Regions from separate parts of the Nonomuraea sp. NPDC050153 genome, predicted to be linked through region 3. Evidence: riboswitches for the same ligand, from Rfam matches in the RefSeq annotation. Region 3 holds a riboswitch; each other region holds the start of a gene.
The links. Region 3 has a riboswitch for cyclic di-AMP ahead of ACIBQ1_RS02895 (CHAP domain-containing protein). Riboswitches for the same ligand answer to the same signal wherever they lie in the genome.

Region 1 (3,236 bases), on a different contig from region 3:
GCCCAGGAGGGGGCGCAGGGCGGCGTGCCGCTCGGCAAGATGCGCTTCGTCGGCGCCGCCGAGGGCCGCGCCGCCCTCCGCAAGGACGACTGAGCGATCAGCCGATCTCCTGGCACACGCTCACGTGGAGCGTGTCGTCCCCGTCGAAGCTGAACTCCTCCACCAGGCGCAGCAGCCCGTCGTCGCCCGCCTCGATGCGGCTGCTGCTCTGCCCGCCCGCCTTCCCACCGGCCTTCAACGCGTGCGCATACGAGATCGAGACCTGGGCGCCGTCGCGCATGCCCACGAAACGCCCGTGGGTCACGGTGTCGCCGGAGTAGCTGCCCCACACCACCCCGTCAGCCTCCTGGTACAGGAACTCCGTAGGGCTGTCCTGGTCGACTGCGCTCGCCGTCGAGCTCACCATCACGAATTTGCGGCCGTTGAGATTCACGCCCGACATCGTGGCTCACATTTCGGAAATGTCAGCATCCGTCTGGACGGATCGCGGGGAGACCGCTCGATGATCGACAATCCGTCCAGTCCGGATCTCCATCACAGGCCACGCCACGACGAGCTCGTCGGTGAGCTCGCCGTGGCGTGGGGGTCCGGTCGTCCCGGCCGCGCGAGCGCGCGGCCGGGCACGTGGCCCGGCTGTCCGCGCCGCTCGCTCAGGCGCGGCGGCCCAGGTCGCGTAGCTGGTCGGTGGACAGCACGGAGACGTTCTGGTCGATGGGGACGTCGGTGTACTGGTGGATGGCCCAGGACTTCCAGTCGGCGGGCGGGGCGACCGCGCCCTTGGCCTTGCTGTAATGGGCGACCCACAGCGGGTACTCGGCCAGGCCCTTGCCGTACTTGTTGGCGAACTTCCAGCCGCTGTAGAACATCGGCGTCGTCCCGGTCTTCTTCTTCACGTACGACAGCCAGGTCTTGGCCCAGGAGTTCACCTCGGCGATGGACTTGCCGTCGGTGGTCTCCAGGTCGAGGACGAGGATGTCGCCGGCCGCGCCGGGCTGCGAGTTCAGCACGGACAGGAAGTAGTCCGCCTCCGCGATGGGGTCGTTGGCGGGGTGGCCGTAGTGGTAGGCCCCGCGCACGATGCCCTTCTTGCCCAGCTCGCGCCAGTGCCTGGCGAAGGAGGCGTCGCGGAAGTCGGTGCCCTCCGTGGCCTTGATGATGCCGAACTTGGCCTGGCTGGCGCTCCAGTCGTACAGAGGCTCGTAGTTGGAGATGTCCAGGCCGTAGATGAGAGACCCGGTCTTTTGCTGAGACGCGTTCACCGGCCCCTGCTCCGGGGATGCCGCCGCGAACGCCACGCCGGCGATGGCGGTGGTTCCGGCGAGGGTCGCACCGGCGACGGCGAGGCCGAGGCGATTGGTGAGGAGAGCGCGGGGGTTCTTGAGGATGTGGGCGATTGCGGCAAACCGAGGCTTGGACACGACGGCATTGACTCCTTGCTTCCATACCGCCTACCGGGTTAGCTGACGGGTTCGGGCTTGGAAGTGCCTTACGGGCGCAGCCTGGGCTGGCGTCCGATTCACCCCAGAAAGTGGGTCCCCGGCTCCGCGAGGCGCGGATTAGGCGGCCGAATGCTGTCCCGAAGAGCTTCTGGAGGACAGCGCACGGTCCGGTCAACGAAGCGGCAACGATGAGGCGAAGTGACCACATCTATGCCGTGATTAGGCAAAAGATAGGCATCTGTCCATAGGTAGTGCAAGCAGAACAAATCGGATTCGCGGGTATCGGTCGCCGGACGGCGGGGAAACGCCGTGCCTGTAAGGGTTTCGGGACTTGGTAAAACTTGCGGCCATCGCGTCCTGCCCGGCTCCCGAGAACGCCGGCCGCCGGCATGGATGGGGTCGACCGGCCGCATGATGCTGCTGTGACTCGCCGCAATTGCGCAGGTAATCGTGGCCCGAGGCGGCCGTGGTCGCCGTGATTCGCACGTTGCCGGCCGTTCGCCCTGGCACAGAAGGTCTTGCTGGAGGGAGGTTTGCGATGCTGGTTGTGTTCATGGCAAAAAACGCGGTGTGATCGCGCCGTCGCGGCCCTCCCCGCAGGTCGGACAGTCGGGCCGCCTCGGGATGGGGCGCGAGCGGATCTCCAGCGGCCAGAAGTCCACCTCGCTCCACCGCCCGCTCAGCGCCGGGGGCAACCCCGCCAGGACCCGGATCGCCTCCCAGGCGAGAATCGTGCCGACCAGCCCGCACAGCGCCCCGATGGCCCCCGCCTTCTCCCTCTTGCCGACCAGCGACTCCATCCGGTCGCGCCCGTGGTCGGCGAAGGTCTCGGTACGGACGCAGGTCCAGCAGGCGGTCCGTCCCGGCAGGACCGTCGTGCCGAGCACCCCGATGTGGTACGCGTACCCGGTGCCCAGGATGTGCGGCACGTCGGGCCAGCAGGCCTCGCTGACCCAGGTGGACGTGTCGTTGGGCGTGGGCAGGTCGATCGCGTTGATCACGATGCCCGCCCCGTCCACCAGGTCCGCGAGGTCGGCGGGGGAGGTGACGCGCCGGTCGAAGGTCTCGACCGTGACGAAGGGATTGGCGGCCCGCAGCCGGGCTCCGGCCGCCTCGACCTTGGGCGCTCCCACGTCGGCGACGGAGAAGAGGGTCTGCCGGGTCAGGTTCGACGGCTCGACGCGGTCGAAGTCGCACAGGCGGATGGTGCCGACGCCCGCGTTCGCCAGGGAGAGCGCGACCCAGCCGCCGAGCCCGCCGGCCCCGCACACCACCGCGGTCGAGCGGTCGACGCGCTCCTGCAACTGCACGCCGGTGGGGAGGTCGGTGAGGCCCTGGTCGCAGAAATCCTGGAGCAGCCTCAATTGGCGGTCGTAGAATTCGGCGCGCTCGTCCCCGAGCTTCGCGAACGATCCCTCAAGATGGCCGACCCGGCTCAGCAGCCGCTCTTCCGTGAGGATTTGCAGCACCTCGCCGAGCGGCTGCGAGTCACCGACGGACCGCTGGATCTCGGCATATGTGCGGGTGCCGTCCAGAAGCGTTATCACCTGTTTCACGAAAGCGTCGGCGGCGAATCTCTTCACGGTTCTGTCCGCCGTGCACAGGAAGAGCAGTTCGTCGCCTTCAGCCTGTACGATAACGCTTTCCCGCAGGCGGGGGCGCCAATCCGTCACGTGTTCCTCCGAGCGCGGGTGAGGCGAAAACGCCTCACCCGCGCCCACTGTCAGTTGCCGGCGGAATTCGAAGCGGTGACCGCGCCCACGCGCAGGCTCGTCTCCTCGAGCTTCACCATGACCG
Region 2 (3,236 bases), on a different contig from region 3:
GTGTGGGCCTTGTTCCGCACCGAGCACTGATCCAGGACACTGATCCGGGGTCCTGATCCGGGCCCCGATCCCCCGTCAGTCGCCGATCGCCCCGTCGATGCGCTCGCGCAGCAGGTCCGCGTGACCGTTGTGCCGGGCGTACTCCTCGACCATGTGGATGAGGATGTAGCGGTGGGTGCAGGCCTGTCCGTTGCGGTCGCCGACGGCCTCCAGCGGCTTGGCGGCCGAGATGGCGCGGGCGCGCTCGATCTCCTCCTCCCACGTGGCGAAGGCCTCCTTGACGGAGGCGGTGTCCACCTCCTTGAAGTCGGCGTCGTTGTCGCGGTCCTTGTCCCAGAGCTTGGGAAGATCCTCGCCGTTCAGCACGCGGCGGAACCAGCTGCGTTCGACGTGCGCCATGTGCCTGACCAGGCCGAGCAGGGACAGGGTCGAGGGTGAGGCGGAGCGCAGGCGCAGCTGATCGTCCGACAGGCCCGCGCACTTGAAGGCGAGGGTGGCGCGGTGCCATTCGAGCCAGTTGTTCAGCGTGGTCCGCTCGTCGCCGGTGAGAGCCGGCGGGATCCGGGTGTCTTCAGTCACGATGTCCGACCTTAGGGCCCAATGCGCCGGTTCAGTACATAGAGATGTGGACGTGATCGAAGTGGTTCTCGGTGATGCTGCCGCGGTCCGACATCCCCCGCCAGCCCGAGCCCATGTTGATGCGCTGCTTCCAGATCACGTACTTGACGCCGAGCTTGCCCTTGTTCTTGAGCGCCCACTCCGCGATGCGGTCGCCCAGGGCGTTGTTGATGGCCGACGGCATCGAGCCGCCGCCGCTCATCATGAAGTCGCAGGCCCGCCCCAGCGGGTGCTCGCCGCTTGAGCCCGAGCGGAAGCAGCCCACCGTGAACGGCAGCTTGAAGTTCTTCTCCAGCTCCGCCTTCATCAGCCGCGTACGGGCCGTGATGTTGTCCGAGCCCGTGGGCAGCTCGGGCGCCCAACTGCCGTTGGACTGACGGCCGGGGCCGAACGGCACGAGGTCCTGGAGCTTCTTCTTGATGTCGTCGATGACGTCCTCGGCCTCGTCGCGCTGCTCGGACACGTCCTTGGCGTCCACGCCGATCCGGGCGGCGAGCGCGGCGGCCTCGTCGGAGGCCTTCTTCTTGTCGTCGCGGGCCTTGGCCACGCCCTGGACCAGCGCCTGCTGCTCGGCCGTCAGCTGTTCGAGCAGGGCGGCGCCACCCCCGTTCTGGACCATCAGGGCGGAGGGCAACGAGGGGTCGTGGTTCTGGTACCGCATCCTGGCGAGGTCGCCGACCCGCTGCTCGGCCGTGGCCAGCGCCTGCTCCGCGGCGGCCAGTCGCTCCTTGGCCGCCTTGGCGGCCGCCTGCGCCTTGGCCAGCTCGACCCGCTTGAGGTTGTACCTCTCGATGAGCTTGTCGACCTTGCCGTTGAGCTGCTTCAGCTGGGCGCGGAGCTGGGTCTCGGACGGCTTGGGGGCCGCCGAGGCCGAGGCCGCGGTCGCCGGCAGGAGGCCGACGGCGGCCGCGGCCAGGAGGCTGATGGCAAGGGCCGCGGGGGACGGAGCCGCCACGTGGATGTTCCTCTCCCTCTGCCGACCGGGTTAGCTGACGGGTTCGGGCTGGGAGCTGCGTGCCCTACCACCGAAGTGGATTCACCCCAGGTGCAAATGGGTCCCCGGCTCCCGGGCGACTCGCCCGGGATTAGGCGCGTGACTGCTGTTACGGCAGCCACAAAAGGGATATTAGTGGTAGATCACGAGTCACGCGACCCCCATTAGAAATCTAATAGTGATCTACCTGTGATCGAAGCATCCGTGCGGCCTCCTCCGGCAGCACATCGTTCACGAAGGCCCCCATCGCGGACTCCGACCCGGCCAGGTACTTGAGCTTGCCCGGCGCCCGCCTGATGCTGAACAGCTCCAGGTGCAGATAGCCGAGCTCGCGGTCCTGCCGCACGGGCGCCTGGTGCCAGGCCGAGATGTACGGCATCACCACGCCGAACAGGTCGTCGAAGGCCCTCAGCACCGAGGTGTAGAGCGGCGCGAACGCCGACCGCTCCTCCTCCGTCAGCGCGGCCAGATCGGGCACGTGCCGGTGCGGGTAGACGTGCACCTCGTACGGCCACCGCGCGGCGGCGGGCACGAACGCCGTCCACAGCTCGTTGGCGGCCACCACGCGCGTCCCGGCGGCCCGCTCGGCGGCCAGCACGTCGGCGAACAGGTTGCCCTTCGAGTAGCGCCTGGCGGCGGCGAGCTGGAGCTTGGTCCTGGGCGTGACGTACGGGTACGCGTAGATCTGGCCATGCGGATGGGCCAGCGTGATGCCGATCTCCTCGCCCCGGTTCTCGAAGCAGAACACCTGCTCCACGCCCTCGATCCCGGACAGCTCGGCCGTCCGGTCGGCCCACGCCTCCATGACCAGCTCCACCTGATCGCTGGAGAGCTTGGAGAAGGACGACGAATGCTCCGAGGTGAAACAGACCACCTCGCACCGCCCCACCCCCGGCCGGACCTCGCTCAGGCCCCCTGGATCCACATAAGTCCCGAAATTTCCGGAGAAGGAGGGGAATCGGTTCTCGAACACCGCCACGTCGTAGTCGTACGCCGGGACCTCCGTCGACCTCGTGGCCGACGACGGGCACAGCGGGCACTCGTTCGCCGAGCCGGTCGGCTGGAACGTGCGCGTCTGCCGGTGCCCCGCCATCGCGATCCATTCCTCGGTCAGCGGGTCGTACCGCAGCTCGGAGGCCACCGGCCGGGGGTCGAGCACCCGCCGGTCGATCGCGCTCCTGTCGGCGTCGTCCCGCCGATCGAAATAGATCAGCTCACGGCCGTCGGCCAGGTGGGTGATGGTGCGCTTCAAGGCGAGCCCTCCGCGATGATCAGTTCTCCGGCCCGTTCGGCCAGCTCCATGCGTGCGTCCTCAGGCAGCCCCGCGTCGCTGATGACCACGTCGGCCTCGGTCAGCTCGGCGATGGTGCTGATGCCGACCGTGTTCCACTTCGTGTGGTCGGCGGGGACCACCAGCCGGTGGGCGGCCGTCACCAGCTCCCTGTCGGTCTCCGACTCCAGCAGGTTGGGGGTGGTGAACCCGGCCCGCACGCTCATCCCGTGCACTCCGAGGAACAACGTGTCCACGTGCAGGCGGCGGATCGCCGCCACGGCCACCGGGCCCACCAGCGCGTCGGACGGCGTGCGTACGCCGCCGGTCAGCACGACCGTGCGGTCGGGACGC
Region 3 (3,236 bases):
GCTGTGGAACGCCGACCACGGCCGCGCGGAGGCGGCCTTCGAGGAGTCCCTGGCCCGGCTCGGCCTCGACTACATCGATCTTTTCCTCATCCACTGGCCGGTGCCGCAGCAGGACAAGTACGTGCAGGCGTGGAAGGCGTTGGAGAAGATCTACCGTGACGGGCGCGCCAAGGCCATCGGCACCTCGAACTTCACCGTCGCCCACCTCACCCGCCTGATGAACGAGACCGGCATCGTGCCCTCCATCAACCAGATCGAGCTGCACCCGTACCTCCAGCAGCGCGAGCTGCGCGCCTTCCACGAGGCCAACGGCATCCTCACCGAGGCGTGGAGCCCGCTCGGCCAGGGCCAGGGCCTGCTGAACGACCCGGCGCTGGCCAAGCTGTCCGACAAGTGCGGCAGGACGCCCGCGCAGATCGTGCTCCGCTGGCACCTGCAGCTCGGCCACGTCGCGATCCCCAAGTCGGTCACCCCGTCGCGCATCGCCGAGAACATCGGCGTCTTCGACTTCATCCTCGACGCCGAGGACATGGCCGCGATCGGCGCGATGAACAAGGGCCATCGGATCGGACCCGACCCCGATACGTTTGACATGACCTGATTCGTCTACGATCTCCCGCGTGCGAGATTTTGCGTGGGGCATCGCGGCGACAGGACGTATAGCGCAGACCGTCGGGGCGGTCATCGCCGCCGAACCGGGCATGCGGGTGGCCGCCGTCGGCTCGCGGAACCTGGAGCGGGCGCAGGCGCTGGCCGCCACGCTGGGCGCGGAGTCGGCGTACGACTCCTATGAGCGGCTCTGCGCCGACCCGGCCGTGGACGCGATCTACGTGGCGACGCCGCACGCCCAGCACCTGGAGGTGGCCGAGGCCGCCATCGCCGCGGGCAAGGCCGTGCTGTGCGAGAAGCCGCTGGCCGCCACCGTGGACGACGCGGAGAAGATGGTGCGCCTGGCACGCGAGGCAGGCGTGTTCCTGATGGAAGCGATGTGGATGAGGTTCAACCCTCTCATCCAGAGGATCGCGGCCGACGAGCGCTTCGGCGACCTGCGCTCGGTGCACGCCTCCTTCGGCTTCGCCAAGCCGTACGAGCCGGAGCACCGGCTGTGGGCGCCGGAGCTCGGCGGCGGGGCGCTCCTCGACCTGGGGATCTACCCGTTCGGCCTGGCCCAGTTGCTCCTCGGCATGCCCTCCGACCTGCGGATCACCGGCTCCCTGGCGCCCAACGGCGTCGACGCGGAGGCCGGCGGCGTGCTGCTCTACCCCGATGGCAGGAAGGCTCTCGTGGAGACTTCGTTGCTCGGGAATTACCCGAACCATGCCAGCGTTGTAGGCACCCAGATGCGGGTGGACATCCAGGCGCCGTTCTGGGCTCCGCAGCGGATCGTACTGTCCGGGCCCTCGATGGAGCCGGAGGAGTACACGCTCGATTCGGTGAACCACGGGTACGCCGGAGAGCTCCGCGAAGTCCGCGCCGCGACGGCCGAAGGCAGGACCGAAAGTTCGATCATGCCGCTTGACGAATCCCTTGCCATGATGGGGCTTCTGGCCGATGCTCGCAGGCAACTCGCCTAGCTGGGCCTTTATGGATTTGTAATCCTCTTGCCTCATGCATTACGTTTGGGGCATCCTTGAGACATACGTCCGGTTTGTCCGGACTTGTCCGACCATCGCACGACACATCACAGGAACGTCCTGTGACCGCTGAATCCGCCTTCGGGCGGAGCCGGGGACCCACGTCCTTTGGGGTGAATCGGCACTTCGGTGCCGTAGGGCAGCTTCCACGCCCGAACCCGTCAGCTAACCCGGTAAGCGGCATGGAAGCAAGGAGTAACCCCCTCGATGGCCAACTTCCGCTTTACCTCTGCTGCGAAGAACAACATCGCCCGCGCCCTGCTCGGCGCCACCGTCCTCGGCTCCGTGTTCGGCGTCCACATGACGAGCGCCGGAGCCGCGGAGAAGCAGCCGATCGACACGACCACCGTCTCCGACCACGCCGAGCGCTCCCGCGAGACCAGGGTCACCGCCACCGCCGCCCAGGTCCTGGCGCTCGCCAAGTCCCAGATCGGCATCTCCGAGAACGCCGCCGGCGGCGGCACCAAGTTCCAGCAGTGGTACGCCAACTCCCAGCGGGCCGCGGAGACCGTCGCCCGGGACGGCGGCAGCCGCACCGAGTACCTGAACGCCGCCTGGTGCGCGATGTTCGTCTCCTGGGTCGGCGAGCACACCGGCGCCCGCGCGCAGATCGGCTGGGACTCCTGGACCGTCGCCCACGCCAAGTGGTTCCAGGCCAACGACCGCTTCGGCACCGAGCCCAAGCCCGGCGCCATCGTGTTCTTCTCGTGGAGCGGCAGCAAGAACCTCAAGGACATCAAGCACGTCGGGTTCGTCGAGAAGGACAACGGCGACGGCACCATCACGACCGTCGAGGGCAACACCGGCCGCGGCAAGGTCGAGGAGCGCGTCCGGCCCAAGTCCCAGGTCGTCGGCTACGGCTACCCGCAGTACCGCGGCTGACCGGACTCCCCCACAGCCCGGACTCCCCAACAGCGCCGAACGAGCGCGCGTCCCGCGAACGGGACGCGCGCTCGTCGCGTTCACCCTCCTAGCGTTCACCCTCGTCGCGTTCGCCCTCCGCGCGTGCGGCGGCCCGCCACCGGGGAAGACCCGAGGCAAGCCGTCCACGACCTCGCCGAGGAGCCGCCCACCATGCCACCGCACACGTGGAGGGGCCCGTGAGGAGGGGCGGGCTGCGGTGGATCGCCGACGGGCTCTTCCCGAGCGGCGCCAACCCGCACGGCGTCCTGCCCGCCCTGCTGATCCTCCTGGCCCTCGTCACCGGCCTCGTGGACGCCGTCAGCTACCTCGGCCTGGGCCGCGTCTTCGTCGCCAACATGACCGGCAACCTCGTCTTCCTCGGCTTCGCCCTGGCGGGGGCCGCGCAGATGTCCAAATGGGCCTCGCCGGTGGCCCTGGCCGCCTTCGGAGCCGGCGCCTGGAGCGCCGGCCGGGTGAGCAGGCGGGCCACCAACCCGCGACGCGCGTTCGCCGCCGCCACCGCCGCGCACGCGCTCCTCGTCGCCGCCGCCCTCGTCGTCGCCCTCGTGGCCGGACACCGGGCCACCGCGCCGCAGGCGGCCCTCATCGCACTGCTCGGCTACGGCATGGGCCTGCAGAACGCCTCCGTGCGCGCGCTCGGCGTACCCGACCTGGTCACCAACGTCCTCACCACGACCC

Region 1: linked by a shared signal. The riboswitch ahead of ACIBQ1_RS15915 (glycoside hydrolase family 25 protein) and the one ahead of ACIBQ1_RS02895 (CHAP domain-containing protein) in region 3 are both predicted to bind cyclic di-AMP.
Region 2: linked by a shared signal. The riboswitch ahead of ACIBQ1_RS58130 (hypothetical protein) and the one ahead of ACIBQ1_RS02895 (CHAP domain-containing protein) in region 3 are both predicted to bind cyclic di-AMP.

What each region holds. Positions count from the first base shown of each region.
Region 1 covers NZ_JBITJQ010000005.1:215,373-218,608, reverse strand. Annotated here, with positions in the region: gene ACIBQ1_RS15925 (Lrp/AsnC family transcriptional regulator) at 1-93, shown strand, start outside; gene ACIBQ1_RS15920 (hypothetical protein) at 98-433, opposite strand; gene ACIBQ1_RS15915 (glycoside hydrolase family 25 protein) at 651-1,418, opposite strand; cyclic di-AMP (ydaO/yuaA leader) riboswitch at 1,431-1,573, opposite strand; gene ACIBQ1_RS15910 (TOMM precursor leader peptide-binding protein) at 1,991-2,803, opposite strand; gene ACIBQ1_RS15905 (hypothetical protein) at 2,804-3,236, shown strand, end outside.
Region 2 covers NZ_JBITJQ010000052.1:52,410-55,645, reverse strand. Annotated here, with positions in the region: gene ACIBQ1_RS58140 (ATP-binding protein) at 1-30, shown strand, start outside; gene ACIBQ1_RS58135 (DinB family protein) at 76-579, opposite strand; gene ACIBQ1_RS58130 (hypothetical protein) at 611-1,573, opposite strand; cyclic di-AMP (ydaO/yuaA leader) riboswitch at 1,579-1,720, opposite strand; gene galT (galactose-1-phosphate uridylyltransferase) at 1,785-2,864, opposite strand; gene ACIBQ1_RS58120 (DeoR/GlpR family DNA-binding transcription regulator) at 2,861-3,236, opposite strand, start outside.
Region 3 covers NZ_JBITJQ010000001.1:608,176-611,411, reverse strand. Annotated here, with positions in the region: gene ACIBQ1_RS02905 (aldo/keto reductase) at 1-601, shown strand, start outside; gene ACIBQ1_RS02900 (Gfo/Idh/MocA family protein) at 621-1,574, shown strand; cyclic di-AMP (ydaO/yuaA leader) riboswitch at 1,692-1,829, shown strand; gene ACIBQ1_RS02895 (CHAP domain-containing protein) at 1,842-2,516, shown strand; gene ACIBQ1_RS02890 (YoaK family protein) at 2,735-3,236, shown strand, end outside.